One region of the Sphaerisporangium sp. NPDC005288 genome, then DNA from elsewhere that is predicted to be linked to it. Evidence: riboswitches for the same ligand, from Rfam matches in the RefSeq annotation. Region 1 holds a riboswitch; the other holds the start of a gene.
The links. Region 1 has a riboswitch for glycine ahead of gcvT (glycine cleavage system aminomethyltransferase GcvT). Riboswitches for the same ligand answer to the same signal wherever they lie in the genome.

Region 2: it holds a riboswitch for glycine, as region 1 does, so the genes downstream of both, gcvP (aminomethyl-transferring glycine dehydrogenase) here and gcvT (glycine cleavage system aminomethyltransferase GcvT) in region 1, are expected to answer to the same signal.

The regions. Positions count from the first base shown of each region.
Region 1 covers NZ_JBEXGT010000050.1:36,037-43,415, forward strand. Annotated here, with positions in the region: gene ABZU32_RS34485 (aldehyde dehydrogenase family protein) at 1-117, shown strand, start outside; gene ABZU32_RS34490 (3-oxoacyl-ACP reductase) at 184-948, shown strand; gene ABZU32_RS34495 (gamma-glutamyl-gamma-aminobutyrate hydrolase family protein) at 960-1,670, shown strand; glycine riboswitch at 1,689-1,786, shown strand; gene gcvT (glycine cleavage system aminomethyltransferase GcvT) at 1,922-3,013, shown strand; gene gcvH (glycine cleavage system protein GcvH) at 3,010-3,399, shown strand; gene ABZU32_RS34510 (L-serine ammonia-lyase) at 3,560-4,936, shown strand; gene ABZU32_RS34515 (hypothetical protein) at 5,340-5,639, shown strand; gene ABZU32_RS34520 (glycoside hydrolase family 11 protein) at 6,256-7,377, shown strand.
Region 2 covers NZ_JBEXGT010000010.1:22,541-29,919, reverse strand. Annotated here, with positions in the region: gene ABZU32_RS11985 (mannose-1-phosphate guanyltransferase) at 1-486, shown strand, start outside; gene ABZU32_RS11980 (FHA domain-containing protein) at 840-1,343, shown strand; gene ABZU32_RS11975 (MerR family transcriptional regulator) at 1,356-2,030, shown strand; gene ABZU32_RS11970 (bifunctional nuclease family protein) at 2,162-2,632, shown strand; gene ABZU32_RS11965 (MerR family transcriptional regulator) at 2,869-3,402, shown strand; glycine riboswitch at 3,594-3,720, shown strand; gene gcvP (aminomethyl-transferring glycine dehydrogenase) at 3,890-6,757, shown strand; gene ABZU32_RS11955 (hypothetical protein) at 6,860-7,379, shown strand, end outside.

The DNA.
Region 1 (7,379 bases):
TCGGTCCGCTACTGGACGCCGTTCGGCGGGTTCAAGCAGTCGGGGCTCGGCCGCGAGCTGGGCCCGGACGCGCTGGCCGCCTTCACCGAGACCAAGAACGTCTTCATCGCCCACTGACCGCCGCCGTCCCACCGCCCCGGCCGGGGGCCACGGGAGTCCACCAGCACCAGGGAGTACCTCACCATGCAACGTCTGCGCGACCGCGTCGCCGTCATCACGGGCGCGGCGGGGGGCATCGGCCTCGCCACGGCCCGCCGCTTCGCCGAGGAGGGCGCCAAGGTCGTGTGCGCCGACCTCGACGAGGAGGGCGGCGCGAAGATCGCCGAAGAGGTCGGGGGCGTCTTCGTCCGGACCGACGTGACCAGCGAGGACGACGTCGCCGAGATGTTCCGCACGGCGTTCGACACCTACGGCTCGGTCGACGTCGCCTTCAACAACGCCGGCATCTCACCGCCCGACGACGACTCCATCCTGACCACCGGCATGGACGCCTGGCGGCGGGTTCAGGACGTCAACCTGACCAGCGTGTACCTGTGCTGCAAGCACGCCATCCCGTACATGCGGCGGCAGGGCAAGGGTTCGATCATCAACACCGCGTCGTTCGTCGCCGTGATGGGCTCGGCGACCTCGCAGATCTCCTACACCGCCTCCAAGGGCGGGGTGCTGGCCATGTCCCGCGAGCTCGGCGTGCAGTTCGCCCGCGAGGGCATCCGGGTCAACGCCCTGTGCCCGGGACCGGTGAACACCCCGCTGCTGCAGGAGCTGTTCGCCAAGGACCCCGAGCGGGCGCAGCGGCGCCTGGTGCACATCCCGCTCGGCCGGTTCGCCGAGGCGTCCGAGATCGCCGCCGCGGTCGCCTTCCTGGCCTCCGACGACGCCAGTTTCATCACCGGCGCGGAGTTCCTCGTGGACGGCGGCATCTCCGGCGCCTACGTGACCCCGCTGTAGCCTGGTCGACCATGTCGCGACCCGTCATCGGCATCACCTGCTACGTCGAGCCCGCCGCCTTCACGGTCTGGCGGATGCCGGCGGCGCTGCTGCCGTACACCTACGTCGAGCACGTCGAACGGGCGGGCGGCCAGCCGGTCATCCTGCCTCCGGCGGGCGACCCGGCGTCGCTGGCCGGCCGGCTGGACGGCCTCATCGTGGCCGGCGGCGGGGACGTCGACCCGGCCAGGTACGGCGAGCGCCCGCACCCGCGGACGGGCTACGTCCGCGAGTCCCGTGACGAGGCGGAGTTCGGGCTGGTCAGGGCGGCGCTCTCGGCCGGGCTCCCCTTCCTCGGGGTGTGCCGGGGGATGCAGGTGCTGAACGTCCACCTGGGCGGCACCCTGCACCAGCACCTGCCGGACGTCGTCGGGCACGACGGGCACTCTCCGGCCCCCGGCGAGTTCGGCCACCTGCCGGTGCGCCCGGTGCCGGGCACCGCCCTGTCAAAGGTCCTCGGGGACGACGAGGTCGCCGCGGCCCACTACCACCACCAGGCCGCCGATCGCCTCGGCGACGGCCTCACGGTCGCGGCGACCTGCGAGGACGGCACCGTGGAGGCCGTGGAGCTGGCGGGCCACCCCTTCGCCCTGGCCGTCCAGTGGCACCCCGAGGCGGGCGAGGACGGCCCGCTGTTCGAGGCGCTCGTCGCCGCCGCGACGGCGGGCGATCGGCATTGGTAGGGTGGGCGGGAACACCGATGATCCCGTGCGGGAGAGTGTCCTGACATCCGGTCAGGACCCCTGAAGGAGCAAGTCCTCCCCGCGAACCTCACAAGGCAAAGGACCGCGCGGGCCAGGTGATCTCTGGAAAGCAGGCCCTCTCCGTGGGGCCTCGCCGAAGGTGAAAGTCCGGTAAAACCCGGGCGAAACTCTCAGGCACCGATGACAGAGGGGGAGGATGCTCTCATCCAACCCTGTCTGAGGTGCGCATCATGTCCCGACCCACACCGCTCCGCGAGGTGCACGAGAGCCTCGGCGCGACGCTCACCGACTTCGCCGGCTGGCTGATGCCGCTGCGCTACGGCAGCGAGTCCGCCGAGCACAACGCGGTGCGCACGGCCGCCGGGCTGTTCGACCTCTCCCACATGGGCGAGATCTTCCTCACCGGGCCGCAGGCGGGCGAGGCGCTGGACCACGCGCTGGTGGGCAACCTGTCGACGCTGGAGCCGGGCCGGGCCCGCTACACCATGATCTGCGCGCCCAACGGCGGCGTGCTCGACGACCTGATCGTCTACCGCCTGGCCGCCGAGGAGTACCTCGTCGTGGCCAACGCCTCCAACTACGAGCAGGTGGCGGCCGAGCTCACCGAGCGCACCGAGGGCTTCCAGGCCGAGGTTCGCGACCGGTCCGCCGAGTACGCGCTGATCGCCGTCCAGGGGCCCCGCGCGCAGGAGATCCTCGCCACGCTCACCGACGCCGACCTGCCCGGCCTGAAGTACTACGCGGGCCTGCCCGGCACCGTGGCCGGCGTCGAGGCGCTCATCGCCCGCACCGGGTACACCGGCGAGGACGGCTTCGAGCTGTTCGTCGCCGCGGGCGACGCCGTCACGCTGTGGCAGGAGCTCACCAAGGCCGGCGACTCTCACGGCCTGCGCCCCGCCGGGCTGTCCGCCCGCGACACGCTGCGGCTGGAGGCCGGCATGCCGCTGTACGGCAACGAGCTGAACGCCGGGCTGACCCCCTTCGACGCCGGCCTCGGCCGGGTCGTACGGTTCGACAAGGCCGGCGACTTCGTCGGCCGCGCGGCGCTCGCGCCGCTCAAGGACGTCCCTCCGCGCCGGCGCCTGACCGGCCTGGTCGCGCGGGGCCGCCGAGTGCCGCGCCACGGCTATCCCGTGGTGCTGCTGACTGACGGCACCGTCGTTGGAGAGGTCACCAGCGGCGCGCCGTCCCAGTCACTCGGCAAGCCGATCGCGATGGCCTACGTGGACACCAACGTGTCCGACGGGCTCGCGGTCGACATCCGTGGTACCCATGAACCGGTCGACGTGATTGACCTGCCTTTTTACCGGAGGAGCAAGTGAGCAGCATTCCCGAGGAGCTCAGCTACACCAAGGAGCACGAGTGGGTGGCCGGCCTCGACGACGGCCTCACCGTGACCGTGGGCATCACGGCGTTCGCCGCCGAAGCGCTGGGTGACGTGGTCTTCGTGCAGCTGCCCGAGGTGGGCGGCACCGTCGAAGCGGGCGACGCGGTGGGCGAGGTGGAGTCCACCAAGTCCGTGAGCGACATCTACGCCCCGCTCACCGGCGAGGTCGTGGAGGTCAACCAGGTCGTCGTGGACGACCCGTCGCTGGTCAACTCCGACCCCTACGGCGACGGCTGGCTGTTCCGCGTGCGCGTCGAGGGCCCCCACGAGGACCTCCTCACCGCCGAGGAGTACACCACGGTCACCACCGCCGAGTCCTGAGTCCCGCCGTCCGTTCACCAATCCCCGTCCACCCACGACGACTCTCGCCGGCCGGCCACCCGGACCGGCCGGCGCCACCACCGCATGACCTGTCCCGCGCGTACCCGGCGCATATGGGGGCATCCCTCGCACGACATCGCTTCCAAGGACGGAATGATCAATGGCGATCAGCGTCTTCGACCTGTTCAAGATCGGCATCGGGCCGTCCAGCTCGCACACCGGCGGCCCGATGGCGGCGGCGCACAAGTTCGCCCGCGGCCTGCACCAGGACGGCCTGCTGGAGAAGACCGCCCGGGTCGAGGCGATCCTCTACGGCTCGCTCGGCCTGACCGGCAAGGGACACGGCAGCGACAAGGCGGTGCTGCTCGGCCTGTCCGGCGAGAAGCCCGAGCTGGTCGACGTGGACACCGTCGATGAGCGCCTGGCGAAGATGCGCGACACCGCCACCATCGAGCTGTACGGCACCCGCGAGATCCCCTTCGTCGTCGGCGAGCACCTGGTGTTCGAACGCAAGATCTCCCTGCCCGGCCACCCCAACGGCATGCGCTTCACCGCCTTCACCGCCGAGGGCGAGCAGGTCCGCGAGAAGGTCTACTACTCGGTGGGCGGCGGCTTCGTGGTGGACGAGAACGCCACCGGCGCCGACCGCATCAAGGCCGACGACACCGAGCTGCCCCACCCGTTCACCTCGGGCGCCGAGCTGCTGCGGCTGTGCTCCGAGACCGGGCTGTCGATCTCCGGGCTCATGCTGGAGAACGAGAAGGCCTTCGGGCGCACCGAGGCGGAGATCAGGTCGGCCCTGCTGAACCTCTGGAACGTCATGTCCGAGTGCGTGCGCCGCGGCACCGCCAAGGAGGGCGTGCTCCCCGGCGGCCTCAAGGTCAAGCGGCGGGCCAACCAGATGCTGCGGCGCCTGCAGAGCGAGTCCCCCGAGAAGGACCCGCTCCAGACGATGGACTGGGTCACCCTGTTCGCCCTCGCCGTCAACGAGGAGAACGCCGCCGGCGGCCGCGTCGTCACCGCCCCCACCAACGGCGCGGCCGGCATCATCCCCGCCGTGCTGACGTACTACGACCGCTTCACGCCGCTGTCCGACGACGACGGCGTCATCCGTTTCCTGCTCACGGCCGGCGCGATCGGCGTGCTGTTCAAGGAGAACGCCTCCATCTCCGGCGCCGAGGTCGGCTGCCAGGGCGAGGTCGGCTCGGCCTGCTCCATGGCCGCGGCGGGCCTGACCGAGGCGCTCGGCGGCACCCCCGAACAGGTCGAGAACGCCGCCGAGATCGGCATCGAGCACAACCTCGGCCTGACCTGCGACCCGATCGGCGGCCTGGTGCAGATCCCGTGCATCGAGCGCAACGCGGTCGCCTCGATCAAGGCCATCACCGCCGCCCGCATCGCCCTGCGCGGCGACGGCCGCCACTTCGTCGCCCTCGACAAGGCCATCAAGACCATGCGCGACACCGGCCGCGACATGCTCGACAAATACAAAGAAACCAGCCGAGGCGGCCTCGCCGTCAACGTCATCGAATGCTGACGACCGACTCCAGGACCGCACCGGCTGTATCGGGTTCGGGAATTCACGGAAAACCGACGAGCGATTACCGCCATCCACCACTCATGTGCACGCGCCGGATCGAGTAAATCCGCCATGTGCAATGAGTCAGGTCGGCGAGTAAGAGGGATATCACCCGTGAGTAAGATACCGGCACCTGTGTGACGGCACCGGCCGCCTGACGGTCGGATGAGCAGGGGAAATACTTCTCTCGTCCAACCGGCCCGGCGCACCTCCGGCAGCGGCGCGCCGGTAGGCGCGATGTACCCGCATCTCTCTTCCATCCAGATGGTCTTGCTGGAAGATCGCGTATCGATTACATTGAAGACGCGTCCACGGTCGGCCATTTCACCGACGGCTGCGGGGTTTACAGGAAAGGGGGAACATGAATCGCCTTTTCCGGGTGTTCATGGTCAGCGTCTTCCTGATCACAGGTGTGCTCGTCGCATCTGGCACCGCAAATGCGGCGGGTTCTTGCAGTGCCATCCAAGGACAGTACATGACCTTCAAGGCGGGCACACCCGTGCACAATCAACCTAGCGGTTCTTCCTCGTTGTGGGGCACGCTCGGATACCAGCAGCCGCTTTGGGCCACCGGTTCGTGCATCAGCTCCGCCGGCAATCAATGGTGGCGCGTCGATGTAGGCACCAACGGGTACATCTACGACGCCTACCGGGTTTACTGACACCCCATCTCACGCGCTGCAGAAGCGCCTATGACAGGCTGTGCAGAAGGCACGGCTTCGGTGCGCCTGGAGAGTGAACGCCCGCCGACCGCATTCGGCACCCACGAAGGCGCGTGACCGGCGGCCTTCCACCTCTCGCGACGACCTGCCCCGCGTCTGCGTGGTCGACGCCCCTCTGCTCTGATGCTCGCCCGGCTACAGCACTACGGCTTACCGGCCCTGGCCGAGCGCGACGACCGCGTCCGGGGGCGCCGAAATTGATTCGGCGTGTCTCCGAAACTTTCATCTGGTGGGCCTGACCGCGAGCAGTGGGATATGGCCGTTGAGCAGCCATAGGCCTTGCCTGGCAAGGTGGCGACTTTCGGAAGCTTTCGGTGGGCGTTGACAGGGCGGCGGGATCGGGCGAACACTGTCGCCGCTGACAGGCTCAACCGCTGTCGATCCGGGTCGCCTGCCACGACCAGGGCTTCCGGTCGTCGGCCGACGATGACCGGCCGGCCTCCGCGTCGTACGACGCCGCGCGCCGTGGCCGTCATCCCGGTCACCGGCGGCGTCCCCGCCGGGTCCTGCCACGCCGCCTGGCCCGCGCCAGCCTTAACGAGGAGGAAGCGCGCACATGAACGACGTCCCCATCCGCCCGCCGGTCCGTCACCGTAGCCACACCAGAGTGCTCATCGGCCGTGCCTGCACCATGGTGCTCTCGCTCGTCTCCGCCATGACGTTGCTCCTGCCGGGCACCGCCCACGCAGCCATCACCAGCAACCAGACCGGCACCAACAACGGCTACTTCTACTCGTTCTGGACCAACGGCAGTGGATCGTCGTCCATGACCCTGGGTAACGGCGGGAACTACAGCACCTCCTGGAGCAACGTCGGCAACTTCGTCGCCGGCAAGGGGTGGAAGCCCGGCGCGCGCAGGACGGTGACCTACTCCGGCAGCTTCAACCCCTCCGGCAACGCCTACCTGGCGCTGTACGGCTGGACCAGGAACCCGCTGGTGGAGTACTACATCCTGGACAACTGGGGCACCTACCGGCCCACCGGCAGCTTCAAGGGCACCGTCACCACCGACGGCGGCACCTATGACATCTACGAGACCACCCGGTACAACGCCCCCTCCATCGAGGGCAACAACAGCACCTTCAACCAGTACTGGAGCGTCCGTCAGTCCAAGAAGACCGGCGGCACCATCACGGTCGGGAACCACTTCGACGCCTGGGCCCGCTACGGCATGAACCTCGGCAGCCACGACTACCAGATCCTGGCCACCGAGGGCTACCAGAGCAGCGGCAACTCCAACATCACCCTGGACGGCTCCAGCCCGTCGCCGACTCCCACGCCGACGCCGACGCCGACGCGCACTCCCACGCCCAACCCCACCCCGTCGGCCACGCCTTCGCCTTCTCCCAGTGGCGGGAGCGGCCCCTGCCGGGTGTCCTACACCAAGAACGAGTGGAACAACGGCTTCACCGCCAACCTCACCGTCACCAACACCGGCGGCAGCGCGATCAACGGCTGGACGGTGACCTGGTCCTTCTCCGCCGGGCAGCAGGTCACCAGTTCGTGGAACGCCGACGTCAGCCAGAGCGGTTCGACGGTCACCGCCCGCAACGTGTCCTACAACGGCTCGCTGGCTCCCGGCGCGAACACCACGTTCGGCTTCCAGGGCACCCACACCGGCAGCAATCCCAACCCCACGGCCTTCAGCCTCAACGGCTCGGCCTGCACCAGCGGCTGACC
Region 2 (7,379 bases), on a different contig from region 1:
CGCTTCCATGGCGCCCAGGTGGAGTGGACCTCCACGGCCCTGGACGCCCTGACCGCGGCGGCGGCCGACCCTGAGCTGATCTTCGCGGCCGACGGGCGGGGCGGGTTCATCGTCCCGGAGTTCGCCCCCACGGTGGACGGCCTGGCCGCGTTCCTGCGCCTGCTCGGCCTGGTGGCGCGCACCCGCCTGTCGCTCAGCCAGATCGACGCCCGCATCCCGCAGGCCAAGATGCTCAAGCGCACCGTGCCGACGCCCTGGGCGGCCAAGGGGGCGGTCATGCGGTCGGTCGTGGAGGCGGCCGACGGATACCGCCTGGACACCACCGACGGCGTGCGGGTGGTGGAGGAGGACGGCGGCTGGGCCCTCATCCTGCCCGACCCCACCGAGGCCGTGACGCACTTGTGGGCCGAGGGGGAGGACCTGGACGTCGCCCAGAGTCTCCTGGAGCGCTGGGCGCGGGTCGTGGAGCACGCCGTCGGCACCTGACCACGGGCGACGTTCTGCCGCGAAACCAGCGATTCGGGTCACATTCGAACGGCGCGGCGCATGGACCGGAGGGCTGCCTGGACGGTAACTTTGGACCGGCGCGGCGAGCCGAGTCGACAGCAGAACGAGGGGCGAGCGCCGTGAATCCGAGCGAGCCCCCCGCCTGCCAGACCCGAGTGAGCCTGCGTCACAAGCATGTCCGAACCCGCGAGCCTGCCCTCATCTTGACCTTTGCGACTCATCAGCGTAAGTTGCGGCATTCGCAGTCTGAGCAACCATGAGAAGCGAAGATCCGAGGCACGCCGCCCAGAGCACCGTCGCCGCGACTTCGCGGTAGGAGGCCGAGCCGATCGATGCCGAGCGTCTACTGCACTCAGTGCGGGAATGCCAACCCTGAGGACGCCCGTTTCTGCTCACGGTGCGGGTCGCCGTTGAGCCGCGTCGAGAACACGCCGGGGGACACCACCTCCACGATCTCCCTGAGCGGGATCGAGGCGATGGACGGCGAGGCGACGGGCCAGACGCTCATCCCCGATCGGGCGGCGGTCGAGCAACTGCCGCCCGGTACGGCCCTGCTGGTGGTGATGCGCGGGCCGAACGCCGGGAGCCGCTTCCTGCTCGACAGCGATCTCACCACGGCGGGCCGTCATCCCGAGAGCGACATCTTCCTGGACGACGTCACCGTCTCGCGAAGGCACGCCGAGTTCTACCGGCGGGGCGCCTACTTCACCGCCCGGGACGTCGGCAGCCTCAACGGCACCTACGTCAACCGCGAGCGCATCGAGGAGCTGCCGCTGTCGGGCGGCGACGAGGTCCAGATCGGCAAGTTCCGGCTGGTGTTCCTCACGCGTGGGTGAGGAGGTGCGGTGATGGGCGCGCAGGCGGCGAGGGCGTTCATGAGCATCGGGGAGGTCCTCGAGGTCCTGCGGGCCGACTTCCCCGACGTCACCGTCTCCAAGATCCGCTTTCTGGAGGGCGAGGGGCTCATCGAGCCCCAGCGCTCCCCCTCGGGGTACCGCAAGTTCACCCACGCGGACGTCGAGCGCCTGCGCTACATCCTCACCGCCCAGCGCGACCGCTACCTGCCGCTGCGCGTGATCAAGGACCACCTGGACACCGCCGGTCCCGACGGCGCCAACCGCCCGCGCGCCGTGGGCGGGGAGGCGCCGGTGGCCGAGGTGCGGCTCAGCCGCGCCGAACTGCTGGCCGCCGCCGGGCTGGAGGAGGAGACCCTCGCCGAGCTGGAGGATTTCGGCCTGCTCACCCGGGTGGCCCGGTGGTACGACGCCGAGGCTCTGACCGTCGCCCGCGCCTCGGGCGCGCTGGCGAGGTTCGGCCTGCATCCGCGCCACCTGCGGGTGCTCAAGGCCGCCGCCGAGCGGGAGGCGGGGCTGGTCGAGCAGGCCGTGGCCCCGCTGCTGCGGCGCCGCGCGCCGGGCGCCGCCGGCCGCGCCGAGGAGACCGCGCGAGAGCTGTCCGGTCTGCTGCAGGACCTGCACACCGCCCTGGTCCGCACCGGCCTGCGCGGCATTCTGGGCCGCTGACGGAGCCGCCCGGACATTTCGGGGTGCGGGGATGTTACGTTGAATTTTGCGGCGATGGTCACGCCGCGAGCCGAGAGCCGCGAGGGAACGGGCCCGGAGCGGGGCGGCGACCCGATGAGACGGAGCAGCCTGTGTTGCAGATGGAGGTCGTGGGGGTCCGCGTCGAGATGCCCTCCAACCAGCCCATAGTCCTGCTCAAGGAGGCCAAGGGCGAGCGATACCTGCCGATCTGGATTGGGATGACCGAGGCCACGGCCATCGCGCTGGCTCAGGCGGAGGAGCCGCCCCCCAGGCCGCTCACCCACGACTTGTTCAAGGACGTGATCGAGGCTCTGGGCGTGCGGCTGACGGCGGTGAACATCGTCGCGCTGCGTGACGGAATCTTCTTCGCCGACCTGGTGTTCTCCAACGGGGTGGAGGTGAGCGCCCGGCCGTCGGACTCGATCGCGCTGGCGCTGCGCACCGGTGCGAGCATCTTCGCGAGCGAGGACGTCGTGCGCGAGGCCGGTGTGATCATCCCCGATGACCAGGAGGACGAGGTCGAGAAGTTCCGCGAGTTCCTTGACACGATCACGCCCGAGGACTTCGGCCGTGCGGGTTAGCCATTTCGGGCATTTACGCTTCACGACGCGCCGGGCGGGATCGTTGACTGAGCATCGCGCCAGTCCTACGGTGCAAGGGAACCCACGGTTGTAATTCACGAACCCCCAGATCAGACCGTGGGATGAGAGGAAGCCGGAGGTCCGCAGTGGCGGTCAGCAGCGGCGAGGGCAAGACGGCCGGCCAGCACGATCCAGTCCAGCGGCAGTCGGCGCGGGAACGCGCGGGCGAGCAGGGCCTGCTGTTCGACGAGCGGCCGGCGTCTCTGCCCGCCGACGTCGGATACCGCGGCCCGACGGCGTGCTCGGCGGCCGGCATCACCTATCGTCAGCTCGACTATTGGGCGCGCACCCAGCTCGTCGAGCCGTCGGTTCGCGCGGCGCAGGGGTCGGGATCCCAGCGGCTGTACAGCTTCCGCGACATCCTCGTGCTCAAGGTGGTCAAGCGGCTGCTGGACACCGGGGTGTCGCTCCAGCAGATCCGCACCGCCGTCCAGCACCTGCGCGAGCGCGGGGTCAACGACCTGGCGCAGATCACGCTGATGAGCGACGGGGTGAGCGTCTACGAGTGCACCTCGGCCGACGAGGTGATCGACCTGCTCGAGGGCGGCCAGGGCGTGTTCGGCATCGCTCTCGGCGGCGTGTGGCGCGAGGTCGAGGGCTCCCTGGCGGAGCTGCCGGGGGAACGCGCGGAGCCGGCCGGCCGGGACTCCTTGGAGGACCACCCAGGTGACGAGCTGGCCAAGCGCAGGAAGGCCCGCAAGACGGGCTGAGGCCGGAGGGCCGGGACGGGGAGGTTCCCTCCGCTGAGGAGGGCCGGGGGCTGTCGCACATATCCCAGAAGATCTACGGGGTGGTCGGGGTCCCTACATACCCGCCCTACAGGGATAAAACATGGCAAATCCCGAAATGTAGGGGTAACTCCCTACTCGGGGCGGGACGGTACGATTACCGGGAAAGCTGTTGACCCTGTGCGGGAGAGACCCGGGCACGGGCCGGCACCGCACCACCTGCGGCGCCGGCGGGTGACCCCGGGCGCCGAAGGAGCAACCTCCCCGGAATCTCTCAGGCCCACGTACCGCACAGGCGAGGCGACTCTGGAAAGTAGGCGTGCCCGCCAGGCGTGTCTCACCGACGGTGCAAATCCCCCGCAAGGGGATGAAGCTCTCAGGTCGCGATGAGGATGTCGCGCTGACAGAGGGGGAGATCCGGCATACGCGCGCGCTCAGCGCCGGTCTCTACCCCTTGTAGGAGGGCCCCATGACCGATCGGTCACCGCTTCGCGACCTCTTCGCACCGCCCTTCGCCACCCGGCACATCGGCCCGTCGGACGCCGAGCAGGCCCGCATGCTGGAGGCCGTGGGCTACGCCTCGGTGGCCGACCTGATCGCCGTCGCCGTCCCCGGCGCCATCCGCTCCGGCGAGCCGCTCGACCTGCCGCCCGCCGCGAGCGAGGAGGAGGCGCTCGCGGAGCTGCGCGCCCTGGCCGCCCGCAACCAGGTGCCCACCTCGATGATCGGCCTGGGCTACCACGACACGATCACCCCGGCGGTCGTGCGGCGCAACCTGCTGGAGAACCCCGGCTGGTACACCGCCTACACCCCCTACCAGCCGGAGATCTCCCAGGGCCGCCTGGAGGCCCTGCTCAACTTCCAGACCGTCGTGTCCGACCTGACCGGGCTGGACGTCGCCGGCGCCTCGCTGCTGGACGAGGCCACCGCCGCCGCCGAGGCGATGACCCTGGCCCGCCGCGCCGGCCGCGCCAAGTCCCCGGTGTTCGTCGTCGACGCCGACGCCCTGCCGCAGACCAAGGCGGTGCTGGCCACCCGCGCCGAGCCGCTCGGCATCGAGCTGGTCGAGGCCGACCTGGCCGCCGGGCTGCCGGAGGGGGAGCTGTTCGGCCTGCTGGTCCAGTACCCCGGCGCCGGAGGCCGGCTCAAGGACTTCCGCGCCGTGGCCGCCCAGGCCCGCGCCCGCGGCGCGCTCGTGGTCGCCGCCGCCGACCTGCTGGCCCTGACCCTGGTCGAGGCCCCCGGCACCCTGGGCGCCGACATCGCCATCGGCTCCTCCCAGCGCTTCGGCGTCCCGTTCGGCTTCGGCGGGCCGCACGCGGCCTACATGGCCGTGCGCGAAGGGCTCCAGCGGCAGATGCCCGGCCGGCTGGTCGGGGTGTCGCAGGACGCCGACGGGCGCCCCGCCCACCGGCTGGCCCTGCAGACCCGCGAGCAGCACATCCGCCGGGAGAAGGCCACCAGCAACATCTGCACCGCGCAGGTGCTGCTCGCGGTGATCGCCGGCATGTACGCCGTCTACCACGGCCCCGAGGGCCTGCGGCGCATCGCGCAGCGCACCCACCGGCACGCCGCCGTGCTGGCCGCCGGCCTGCGCGACGGCGGCGTCGAGGTCGTCCACGACGACTTCTTCGACACCGTCCTGGCCCGTGTCCCCGGCCGCGCCGCCGAGGTCGTCGCGGCGGCCCTGGACCGCGGCGTCAACCTGCGCCTGGCCGACGCCGACCACGTGGGCGTCAGCTGTGACGAGAAGACCACCGGCGCGCACCTCCAGGCCGTCTGGGAGGCGTTCGGCGTGACCGGGGTCGTGCTGGACGACGTGGACACCTCCGCCTCCGACGCCCTGCCCGCCGGGCTGCTGCGCACCACCGGCTACCTGTCGCACCCGGTGTTCCACTCCCACCGTTCCGAGACCGCCATGCTGCGCTACCTGCGCAGGCTCCAGGACAGGGACATCGCCCTGGACCGGTCGATGATCCCGCTCGGCTCGTGCACCATGAAGCTGAACGCCACCACCGAGATGGAGCCCATCAGCTGGCCGGAGTTCGCCGGCGTCCACCCCTACGCCCCGGCCGATCAGGTCGAGGGCTACCTGCGCCTGATCGGCGACCTGGAGGGCTGGCTGGCCGAGGTCACCGGCTACGACGCGGTCTCCCTGCAGCCCAACGCCGGATCCCAGGGCGAGTTCGCCGGGCTGCTCGCCATCCGCGCCTACCACAGGGCCAACGGCCACGGCGAGCGCGACGTGTGCCTCATCCCGTCCTCGGCGCACGGCACCAATGCCGCCAGCGCCGTCATGGCCGGTATGCGTGTGGTGGTCGTGGCCTGCGACGACGACGGAAACGTGGACGTCCCCGACCTGATCGCCAAGATCGACAAGCACAGCGAGCGGCTCGCGGCCATCATGGTCACCTATCCCTCCACCCACGGGGTGTACGAGGAGACCATCACCGAGATCTGCGAGCGGGTGCACCAGGCAGGCGGCCAGGTCTACGTCGACGGCGCCAACCTCAACGCGCTGGTCGGCCTGGCCAAGCCCGGGTCCTTCGGCGCCGACGTCTCCCACCTCAACCTGCACAAGACCTTCTGCATCCCGCACGGCGGCGGCGGTCCCGGCGTCGGCCCGGTGGCGGTCCGCTCGCACCTGGCGGCCTACCTGCCCGGCGACCCCCTGGGAGAGCGCGCCGACGGCGCCGTCGGGCCCGTCTCGGCCGCGGCGTACGGGTCGGCGGGCATCCTGCCCATCTCCTGGGCCTACATCCGCATGATGGGCGCCGAGGGCCTCAAGGCGGCCACCGAGCAGGCCATACTGTCGGCCAACTACCTGGCCCGGCGCCTGGCCCCGCACTACCCGGTGCTCTACACCGGCCGCGAGGGCCTGGTCGCCCACGAGTGCATCATCGACCTTCGCCCGATCACCAAGGAGACCGGCGTCACCGTCGACGACGTCGCCAAGCGGCTCATCGACTACGGCTTCCACGCCCCCACCATGTCCTTCCCGGTGGCCGGCACGCTGATGATCGAGCCGACCGAGAGCGAGGACCTGGCCGAGCTGGACCGCTTCGTCGACGCCATGGTCGCCATCCGCGAGGAGATCGCCAAGGTCGCCTCCGGGCGCTACGACCGGGCCGACAACCCGCTGCGCGGCGCCCCGCACACCGCCGCGTGCCTGCTGGCCGACGACTGGAAGCACCCCTACACCCGCGCCGAGGCGGCCTACCCGCTGCCGTCGCTGCGGGAGGACAAGTACTGGTCACCGGTCCGCCGCATCGATCAGGCCTACGGCGACCGCAACCTGGTCTGCGCCTGCCCCCCGCTGGAGGCATACGAAGACTGAGCGACCGCCCTCGAGGCTCCGCCTGGATCGGCATAATATGTCGCGCGCGACGGCGCGCCCGCGTCGCGAGGCCGGGATTTCCGAGGCGGAGGAGAGGTCCCGATGGCGGCGCACGAGGTCGAGTCCGGCCGGCGGATCGAGGACGCGCGGAGGCTCGCCGAGAGCGGCGAACTGGAGGCCGCGGCCGAGATCTTCGCCGCGCTGGCCTCCGACGAGCGCGAGGCCGACCGCGCCCAGGCGGCCGTCGGCCTCGCCCTGGTCCTCGAGCGCCGCGGCGACCTCACCGGCGCCAGGGCGGCCGCGCGCACGGCCCTGGCCACCGGCCACCCCGAGTACGCCGCCCAGGCGGCCTGCCACCTGGCGCGCGGGTTCGAGCAGGAAGGCATGGCCGACCAGGCCCGCGCCGCCTGGCAGGCCGTGATCGGCGTCGGCACCCCGGCCTACCTGCCCGGTGCACACCTGGCCCTGGCCCGCATCGCCGAAGCCCAGGGCGACGACCGCGCCGCCGAGGCGGCGCTGCGCGCCGCCCTGGCCACCCGCGACCCGCGGGCCTGCTCAGAGGCTGCCCAGCGCCTGGCTGAGTACCTGCTGGAGGACGGGCAGCCCGGCGAGGCCGCCGACC